One region of the Duganella sp. CY15W genome, then DNA from elsewhere that is predicted to be linked to it. Evidence: predicted binding sites of a transcription regulator. Region 1 holds the regulator's gene; each other region holds the start of a gene.
What was found. The regulator sigma-54, encoded in region 1, starts transcription at its own class of promoters, with help from an activator protein. The targets are predictions, from matches to a motif close to TGGCANGNAANCTGCTTT.

Region 1 (2,200 bases):
CGACAGGCTTTCCACGTAGACGGTCTTGCCGGACATACGCAGGTTGATTTCAGCCTTCTGGCGTTTCTCTTTCTCTTTAAGGTTATCTACGGTCAGGATGACAGCAATATCAATCACTTGATCAAAGTGGCGGGTGACCCGTTCCAGTTTATTCTGCACGTACTCGCGAATAGCTGCGGTCACTTCGAGATGATGTCCACTGATGGTGAGATTCATACACACTCCTAAAGATAAGTCGCTTCTAACGGTTAGTGCGATACCCCTTGCTGCCGGGCGCGCAGGAACCAAGTAACTACAAAGACTTGCGGAGACTGACTGGTGGGATTTTGAGGGCTTCGCGATATTTGGCAACGGTCCGTCGCGCAATCACCATACCCTGTTCTCCCAGCATGTCCGCAATCTTACTATCGGATAAAGGATTTTTCGGGTCTTCTGCTCCTGTGAGTTGCACGATCAATGCACGTATCGCCGTCGAACTTGCTTCCCCGCCAGCTTCGGTGGCGACATGGCTACCAAAGAAATATTTCAGCTCAAACATGCCGTGCGGGGTCAGCATATATTTTTGAGTTGTTACCCGAGAAATAGTACTCTCGTGTAAACCCAGTGTATCAGCTATTTCGCGAAGCACAAGGGGGCGCATGGCAACCGCACCATGCGAGAAAAAGTTCTTTTGTCTTTCTACTATCGCCTGGGCGACACGCAGGATGGTGTCGAAGCGCTGACGCATATTCTTGATCAGCCACTTGGCCTCTTGCAGCTGCGCGCCCATCGCACTTTCGCCCTTGCCCTGCTTGAGCAGGTTGGCATACATCTGGTTCACGCGCAGGCGCGGCATGACGTCGTTATTGAGGCTGACCTGCCAGCCATTTCGCGCTTTTTTAACGATCACATCGGGCACCACGTAGTCCGATACATCCGATGCAAACGCGGCGCCCGGATGCGGGTTGCACTGGCGGATCACGGCCTGCGCTTCACGCAGGTCTTCGTCATCGCACAGCAGCGCTTTTTTCAGTTTGTTGAAGTCGCGCTGCGCAAACCACGTGAGGTGTTTTTCCACGATGGCCAGGGCCATACGCCTAGTCACCAACGGTACGCCGGGCAGGCGTTTGATTTGCAGGGCCAGGCATTCGGATGCATTGCGTGCGCCCACGCCCATCGGATCAAAGCTTTGCAGCAGGCTTAGTGCTGTCTGCAGTTCTTCGATTTCCACTGCCAGTTCTTCGGGCAGGCGCGCGTGGATGTCGTCCAGCGATTCTTCCAGATAGCCGTTCTCGTCGAGCGCATCGATGATGAGTTCCACCAGCGCGCGGTCGCGCATTTCCAGCACCGTCACGCGCATCTGTTCCATCAGATGTTCGCGCAGCGTGCAGTGGTGCGCTTCCAGCTGCGGACGCGATTCCTCGTCATCGGTATTTTTGCTGCGGCCGGAATCGCCCCAGTCCATATCGGCATCGGGCGTGGTGCTTTCGGTATCGGCGGCAGGTGCTTCGTAGCTGTCGGCTTCGGCCGCCGGTGCATCGCCTGGCGGACCTTCGGCCGGCGCTTCCGATGCCGGCGCCTGCTGGCTGATGGCGCCATCGGCCAGCAGGCGCAGCGAGTGGTCGAGCGGATCGTCGAGGCGCTCCAGCAGCGGGTTATCGGTCAGCAGCTGTTCGAGTTCCTGGTGCAGCTCCAGCGTCGACAATTGCAGCAGCCGGATCGACTGCTGCAACTGGGGCGTCAGCGCGAGATGCTGCGACGTGCGCAGTTGCAAAGACTGTTTCATGAAGGCTTACATACGGAAATGTTCACCCAGGTAGACACGCCGCACCGACTCGTTGGCGATGATGTCGTCCGGACGGCCAGATGCCAGCACCGTACCCTGGTTGATAATGTAAGCGCGGTCGCAGATGCCCAGCGTCTCGCGCACATTGTGATCGGTAATGAGGACGCCGATGCCGCGCTCCTTGAGGAAGCGCACGATGCGCTGAATCTCAATCACGGCAATCGGGTCGACCCCGGCGAATGGTTCGTCGAGCAGCACGAAGCGCGGATTGGTCGCCAGTGCGCGCGCGATCTCCACCCGGCGACGCTCGCCACCGGAGAGCGACAGCGCCTGGTTCTCGCGCAGCTTTTCGATTTGCAAATCGGCCAGCAGGGTATTGAGCCGTTCATCAATGTCAGCCTTGGATAAAGGCTTGCCGTCGACCTTTTGAATTTC
Region 2 (2,200 bases), on a different contig from region 1:
GATGGCGGGGATGCCGCAGGCACTGCGTCGGTGACCAGCGTTTCAACGCTGTCAGGTTTCAGCATGGCGTTCATGGCACTCTCCTGTTATCAGGCTTTGATCTTGAACGAGGCGGCAAATGCTTTGGGATTCTTGCCGTCCCATACGGAACCATCCATCAGTTTCGAGCTACGCAGAGGGCTCTTAGGTACAGGGGTTTTGGTCATGGCGGCGGCATCCTTGTACAGATCGATCTGATTGACCGCAGTGGCCACTGCCAGATAATCCGGATCGTCTTTCAGCAGCCCCCAGCGGCGATGCTGGGTCATGAACCACATGCCATCCGACAGATACGGGAAGTTGACCGCGCCGTCGTTGTAGAACTTCATATGGTTAGGATCGTCCCAGGTCTTGCCCAGGCCATTCTGGTAGCGGCCCATGATGCGCTGGTCGATTGCATCCTTGCTGGTGTTGACGTAGGACTTGTCGGCGATGACCTCAGCCATCTTGTTCTTGTTGGCCAGCGAGGCATCGATCCACTTGCCTGCTTCAAGTATCGCCGCCATCATGGCGCGGCAGGTGTTGGGATATTTTTTGGCGAATTCCAGCGTGGAGCCCAGCACCTTCTCCGGATGGTCCTTCCAGATATCCTGCGTGGTGGCGGCAGTAATCCCCACACCATCCATGATGGCGCGATGGCCCCACGGCTCCCCCACGCAGAAGCCATCCATATTCCCGACGCGCATATTGGCCACCATCTGCGGTGGCGGTACGGTGATGACCTTGGCATCCTTGAGTGGATTGACGCCGTTCGCCGCCAGCCAGTAGTACAGCCACATGGCGTGCGTGCCAGTCGGGAAAGTCTGCGCGAAAGTGTATTCACGCTTATCGGTCTGCATCAGCTTTGCCAGCGACGGGCCGTCAACCCCGCCTTTGTCCGCGACCTTCTTCGACAGTGTGATAGCCTGGCCGTTGTTATTGAGGCCCATGAGCACTGCCATGTCCTTCTTCTGGCCGCCGATGCCCATTTGGACGCCATAAAGCAGGCCATATAGCACATGGGCTGCATCCAGATCGCCATTGGCCAGCTTGTCGCGCACACCGGCCCATGACGCTTCTTTGCTCAATACGAATTTCACGCCATACTTCTTGTCAAAGCCCAGCACCGACGCCATGACCACGGAAGCGCAGTCGGTCAGCGGGATGAAGCCGATCTTGATTTCTTCTTTCTCCGGCTTGTCCGAACCTGCCGCCCATACGCCCCCCGTTGCCAAACCCAACATGCTCGCTCCCGCTACCAGACCTGCACCATGAATAATTTTTCTGCGCGTGACATTCACCGCTTCCGTCCCGGGTGGTAACGCGCGTGGTGTATCGAGCTTTTTGTATTCCATGGCTATCCCTCGTTGTAGTCGTCAATAACTATCACTATCGGCCAAAAAAAACGCCTACCCTCACGAACGCATTCATGATTGGTAGACGTCATTGTCTGGTGGGCCTTACCGCCGTTGGCAAGGCGCAGCGGCGCATCATTGCGCCTGCATACGGTTATGCAATGTCCGTGCCAACAGGCTCACAGAGGGAAATGGTGCGCAGTGGCAGGCTGTGGGCAAAAAAAATGCACCGCAATTGCGCGGTGCATCATTTTGGGGTGCGCCGGTCAGCCTAGCAGGTCTTCCACATCGAGGATGCGCTGGGCGACCTCGGACAGCTTGAGGTTTTTGCTCATGGCCATGGTGCGCAGCTTTTGATAGGCCTGGTCTTCGGTAAAGCCCTGGCGCTGCATCAGCAGGCCTTTGGCTTTTTCGATCACCTTGCGCTCGGCCAGCTTGCTCTTGGTATCGGACAGCTCGTCCAGCAGCTTCTGCTCGCGTTTAAAGCGCGCCAGCGCCACCTGCAGCACCGGCTTGATACGCTCGCTCTGCAAGCCGGCCACGATGTAGGCGGAGACGCCCGCTGCCACCGCCGCCTCCATGCTCTCCGCGTCTTCGCTCTCGGTGAACATGACAATGGGGCGGCGTTCATCGCGGGTGGCGATGACGATATGCTCCAGCACATCGCGTGCATCGGATTCCGCGTCCACGATAATCATATCGGGCTGCAGCTGCGCGATGCGGTCTGGCAGGTACATATCCGGCGGCAGCGAGGCGATGATGTCATAGCCCGCCTCCAGCAGCCCGATGCGCAACACCCGCGCGCGCTCCGCCTGCGCGTGCAGCGA
Region 3 (2,200 bases), on a different contig from region 1:
CATGGGCCACGCCGGCGCGCTGATCTCGGGCGGCGCTGACACCGCGCAAGCCAAGCTGGACATCATGGAAGAGTGCGGCATCAAAGCCACCAAGAATCCATCGGAAATGGCACGTCTGCTGAAAGCCATGCTGTAATTAACAGCCGCTTGATTGTGGAATAATAAAGGGGAGCCTGCGGGCTCCCCTTTTATTTTCCGGAGATCAGATTGGCGAAGCTCATCATCTCGCGCAACGGGCAAGTCGAGCAGCAAATACAACTGAGCAAGGAACGGATGACGCTGGGCCGTCACCCGCGCAATGACATCGTCCTGGCCCATCCCGCCATCAGCGCCGCGCATGCGGCCATCACCACCATCCTCGACGATTCCTTCCTGGAAGACCTGCACAGCACCAACGGCACGTTCGTGAACGGCCACCGCATCGGCAAGCATTTCCTGCAACATCAGGATCTGATCAAGATGGCCAAGCTGGAATTGCAGTTTGTGGCCGATGGCATCCGGCCGCTGGCGGCAGCGCAACCCGTGCTGGCGGAGATTTCTGTCTTAAACGGCAACAACGCGGGCAAGCATGTGGCGCTGACCAAGCCGCAGACCACATTGGGCCGCGCCGGCGTGCAGGTGGTGGTGATCCAGCGCCATCCCGCTTTCTACACGATGACCCACACCGAAGGCGCGCTGGCGCCTCTGCTCAACGGCACGGCACTGGATCTGCATGTGCCGGAGCGGCTCAGCGATGGCGATGTCATCGACCTCAGCGGCACCGAAATGGCCTTCCGCATCGCCTGACAAAAATTGTCAGCCCAGCCTGTGCTGACAAAATGCGGCGCTCCGGACTGACAAAAAACGGCACTTCACGGCATGTTTTGCTGAAATTTTGAGCAAAAACCGGGTGGCACACCAATTGCACTAAGCAGGGTGTAGCACCCAACAATGTGTTTAACCGTGAGGAGTCGCAAAATGAAATCCATGAAAATGATGAAAAAGCAGGCACAAGCCGGCTTTACCCTGATCGAGCTGATGATCGTTGTGGCGATTATCGGTATCCTGGCCGCAGTCGCGATTCCTGCCTACAGTGATTACACGGCCAAGGCCAAGGCCGCCAACGCGATGTCGGCAGTGGATTCGCTCAAAACCGCCGTGGCGCTGTGCGCCCAGGAAGCGGGCGGCGATGCCAGCGGCTGCTCGTCGGGTCAAAACGGCGTCCCTGCTGACAACACCTTTACGGCCACCAAGGAAGTGGCCAGCGCCACTACCGCCGCCAACGGCGTGATCACCGCGACCCTGGCGACTGGCGTCGGCTCGGGCATGGACGGCAAAACCATCACCTTCGCGCCGAAAGTCGCCGCTGGCGCTTCGGCCATTACCTGGACCATCACGACCACGGTCACCAATACAGCGGCGGCGGCGGCCATCACCAAAAACAGCGTGCCTTGATAAAAGGCTGGCCTGAATGCAAAAGCCCGGCAACTGCCGGGCTTTTTTACGTTAAACGATTTTCTGGCGGTCCGCGATCAGGGCTTCGTAAGTCAGGTTTTGCAGCATGGTGTAATGCACCGGGTCGAGGTCAACGAACTGCAGGCCGTAGGTGAACACTTCCGGCTTGTCGCCCGAAGCCGGCTTGACCACGTTGATATTGCGCACCGTCGCATTGGGATTGATGCGTACCTGGCGGTTGCCGGGCTGGGCGATCAGATAAAACGACAGGCCAACCTGGCCGTCGCCATCCGGCAGCTGCTTGGGCGATTCGATGAGCGCGCCGGACACGCTCAGGTTGACCAGGAACACCGAGGTGGCACCGGCCGGGGTCGTGATCTGCGCCGGAATATCCACCTTGACCCGCATTGCCGCCCGCAGGCTGGTGCCCTGGATCGATACCGGGAAGCTCAGGTGCACATAAAACAGTGGACGCGGGAACACGCGTTGCACCACGCACGAGAACGAGCACACGTTCACGCCCGAGAACACGCGGATGGTCAGCTTGTCGCCTTCATTGAGGGAAATCGGCGCGCCATTTTCAAACGGCACTTTGACGATCATGTACTCATCCTTGACCCAGCCGATCAGGGTCGAGAAGTGCTGGATAGGTTTGATCGTCCGGTGAGTGATGAACTGTATCCTGCCGCCTACTTGCAGGTTCATTTGCTCGAACTCGTACTCCTGAGTCTTGGCTTCGCTTGGCGGAGGGTTGCTGCTCATGCAA
Region 4 (2,200 bases), on a different contig from region 1:
CTTCCAGAGCGTGCTCGGCATGACGCCGCTCGACTATCTGCAGGACCTGCGCGTGCAGCGTGCCAAGGTGATGCTGGAGATTAGTCTGAACAGCCTGCAAACCATCGCCAATGCCTGCGGTTACACCAACGCCAGCACCTTCAGCAAACTGTTCCGCCGGGCGATGGGCATGAGTCCGGGCGAGTATCGCAAGCATCACACCTTCCGTACCAAGCGCGCGCACTGGCGTGTGACGCGTGGATAAAAAAAGCGGATCAGGTGGCTACGCCTGATCCGCTGTCAAGGACCGCTGCAACAGGTCAGGACTGCACCTTGCGGCGCGTGCCCAGCGCGAGTCCCGCAAAGCCGAGGCCAATCAATGCCAGCGTGGCTGGCTCAGGTATCGTCGCAAAGCTTTGCGACGAATCCACTTTCAGGAACGGTACCGTGGTGGGTGTGGAGCCGTCCCACATCATGGTCGGGGTGAAGAACGACGGCACATTGGTGGTGCCGGTGAACTTGTCGATAAAGATGGAGCCGGTGACGGCGTTCAGGTAATTGGTGTCCACATAGTCGATCATGAAGCGCGAATCGAAGGAGCCGGTGCCGACGTTGCCCGAGGCGCTAAAGCTGGCGTCGTTGAACACCAGGTGGCCGGACATAATCAGCACGCCGTCGCCATCACCGCCGCCACCACCGCAACCGGCCGAGGTGACGCCTTCGCCATAGCAGCGCACGGTGTTGCCGTTATTGCCGGGAACGGCCTTGCTGCCGTCAGTGATGTTATCGAGGTAGATGGCAACGTTCTGCACACCGGCATGCGCGGCATCCACATCCATCGCAGCAGACTGCGTAGCGGGCAGGCCGAAGTGTGCGGTGGTGGCGGTCTGTGAATTGACCAGTTCCTGAAAGCGTACCACCTTGCTGATTTCAAACGTGGTGTTCAGACCGGCCGGCGTGACGATGGCGGGAATGTTGCTGTTCGACATAGTACCCACCACCATTTGCGAGCGCAGTTCGGTCAGGTAGGGCGCAGTGGCGCCAGGGCCGACGATGCGGCCGGGAACAAAGCCAGTGGACAGACCGGTGTCGGTGACATTGGTCCACAGGTCGGCGTAGGTGCTGTAGGCGCCAGTACCGGTAGGGTCCAGGCCCAGCGTGGGGCCGGCGCTGGCCGTCAGCGGCGTCGCCAGCGCGGTGGCCAGCATGGCGATGGCCAGCGCAATTGGAGAGGTTTTCATGAATGCTCCTGAAGGTGAGGCCAAGGGAATCGAGGCCGTGAGGAGCTAAGAGCAAAAGCCTTGCCAGCAAAGGCGTGCTTTTGAAATCAATGACTTAGGATTTGCTGGACGAGGCAGTGTAAAAAATTCCGTCACTGCGCAGCTTTGAGCCGGCGTGCCGGCACACCGCCCCAGACTTCGCCCGCGGCAATCTGGGTGTCCTTGGTGACCACCGCGCCGGTCGAGACGATGGCGTTGTCGCCGATCTGCACGCCCGCCATCACCACCGCCTTGGCGCCGATCGTGACGGTGTTGCCGATGTGGACCGCCTTGAGTTCCAGCCGCGCGCCTTCAATCACGTGCGCGAAGATCACGGCATCGTGGCCGATGATGGTGTTGCTGCCGATGTAGGTGAGCGGCGGGTCGAGCAGCACGCCCGCGCTGTAGGTGTTGGCGCCCAGCCTGGCGCCCAGTGCGAGATAGATCAGCCGCTGGAGTGGCACCGGAATGAAGTAGGTGCGTATCAGCGAATTGAACAGCAGCAGATAGAACAGGATGTTGACGTTGGCGACCAGCTCATCGCGTGAATTCTCCGCCACCTCGCCTTCGCGCAGCGGCAGCGCCAGCAGGAACAGGCGGTACACCAGGAACGCGGACAGGTAGATCAGCAGCACGGCCAGCAGCAGCAGCGCCACACCGCGAAAATCGCTGGGTGGCAGTTGGCGGGCGAGCAGCGCGGTACCGCCGATTCCCAGCAGCAGTATCAACATCAGCAGGCTGATGAAGACGGCGATCTGGCCCGGTTTGATGGCGCGCATTACCGTTCTCCCGGCACCACCAGCAGATCGCGCAAGGGGCGGCGCAAGGAACGCGATATGGCCGGCTCGCCCGCACCGATGCGGCCCATGAAGACCGCCGTCGCCCAATCCTGCTGGCCCACCAGCGCTTCGCCGTGGCGCGACAGCTCGGCTGCGCGCGTCAGCATGCCAGGGGTCTCGGAA

Region 2: GTP58_RS15980 (CmpA/NrtA family ABC transporter substrate-binding protein) is a predicted target of sigma-54. The motif match lies at 1,529-1,546, and genes of this name have one in related genera.
Region 3: GTP58_RS16230 (pilin) is a predicted target of sigma-54. The motif match lies at 891-908, and genes of this name have one in related genera.
Region 4: GTP58_RS25290 (PEP-CTERM sorting domain-containing protein) is a predicted target of sigma-54. The motif match lies at 1,269-1,286, and genes of this name have one in related genera.

What each region holds. Positions count from the first base shown of each region.
Region 1 is NZ_WWCQ01000002.1:243,323-245,522, forward strand. Features, by position in the region: gene hpf (ribosome hibernation-promoting factor, HPF/YfiA family) at 1-216, opposite strand, end outside; gene GTP58_RS10650 (RNA polymerase factor sigma-54) at 293-1,765, opposite strand; gene lptB (LPS export ABC transporter ATP-binding protein) at 1,772-2,200, opposite strand, start outside.
Region 2 is NZ_WWCQ01000003.1:218,259-220,458, reverse strand. Features, by position in the region: gene ntrB (nitrate ABC transporter permease) at 1-74, opposite strand, end outside; gene GTP58_RS15980 (CmpA/NrtA family ABC transporter substrate-binding protein) at 90-1,262, opposite strand; gene GTP58_RS15975 (ANTAR domain-containing response regulator) at 1,640-2,200, opposite strand, start outside.
Region 3 is NZ_WWCQ01000003.1:276,528-278,727, forward strand. Features, by position in the region: gene sucD (succinate--CoA ligase subunit alpha) at 1-136, shown strand, start outside; gene GTP58_RS16225 (FHA domain-containing protein) at 208-786, shown strand; gene GTP58_RS16230 (pilin) at 958-1,434, shown strand; gene GTP58_RS16235 (flagellar brake protein) at 1,486-2,196, opposite strand.
Region 4 is NZ_WWCQ01000006.1:119,415-121,614, forward strand. Features, by position in the region: gene GTP58_RS25285 (GlxA family transcriptional regulator) at 1-244, shown strand, start outside; gene GTP58_RS25290 (PEP-CTERM sorting domain-containing protein) at 300-1,220, opposite strand; gene GTP58_RS25295 (DapH/DapD/GlmU-related protein) at 1,352-2,017, opposite strand; gene GTP58_RS25300 (nitroreductase family protein) at 2,017-2,200, opposite strand, start outside.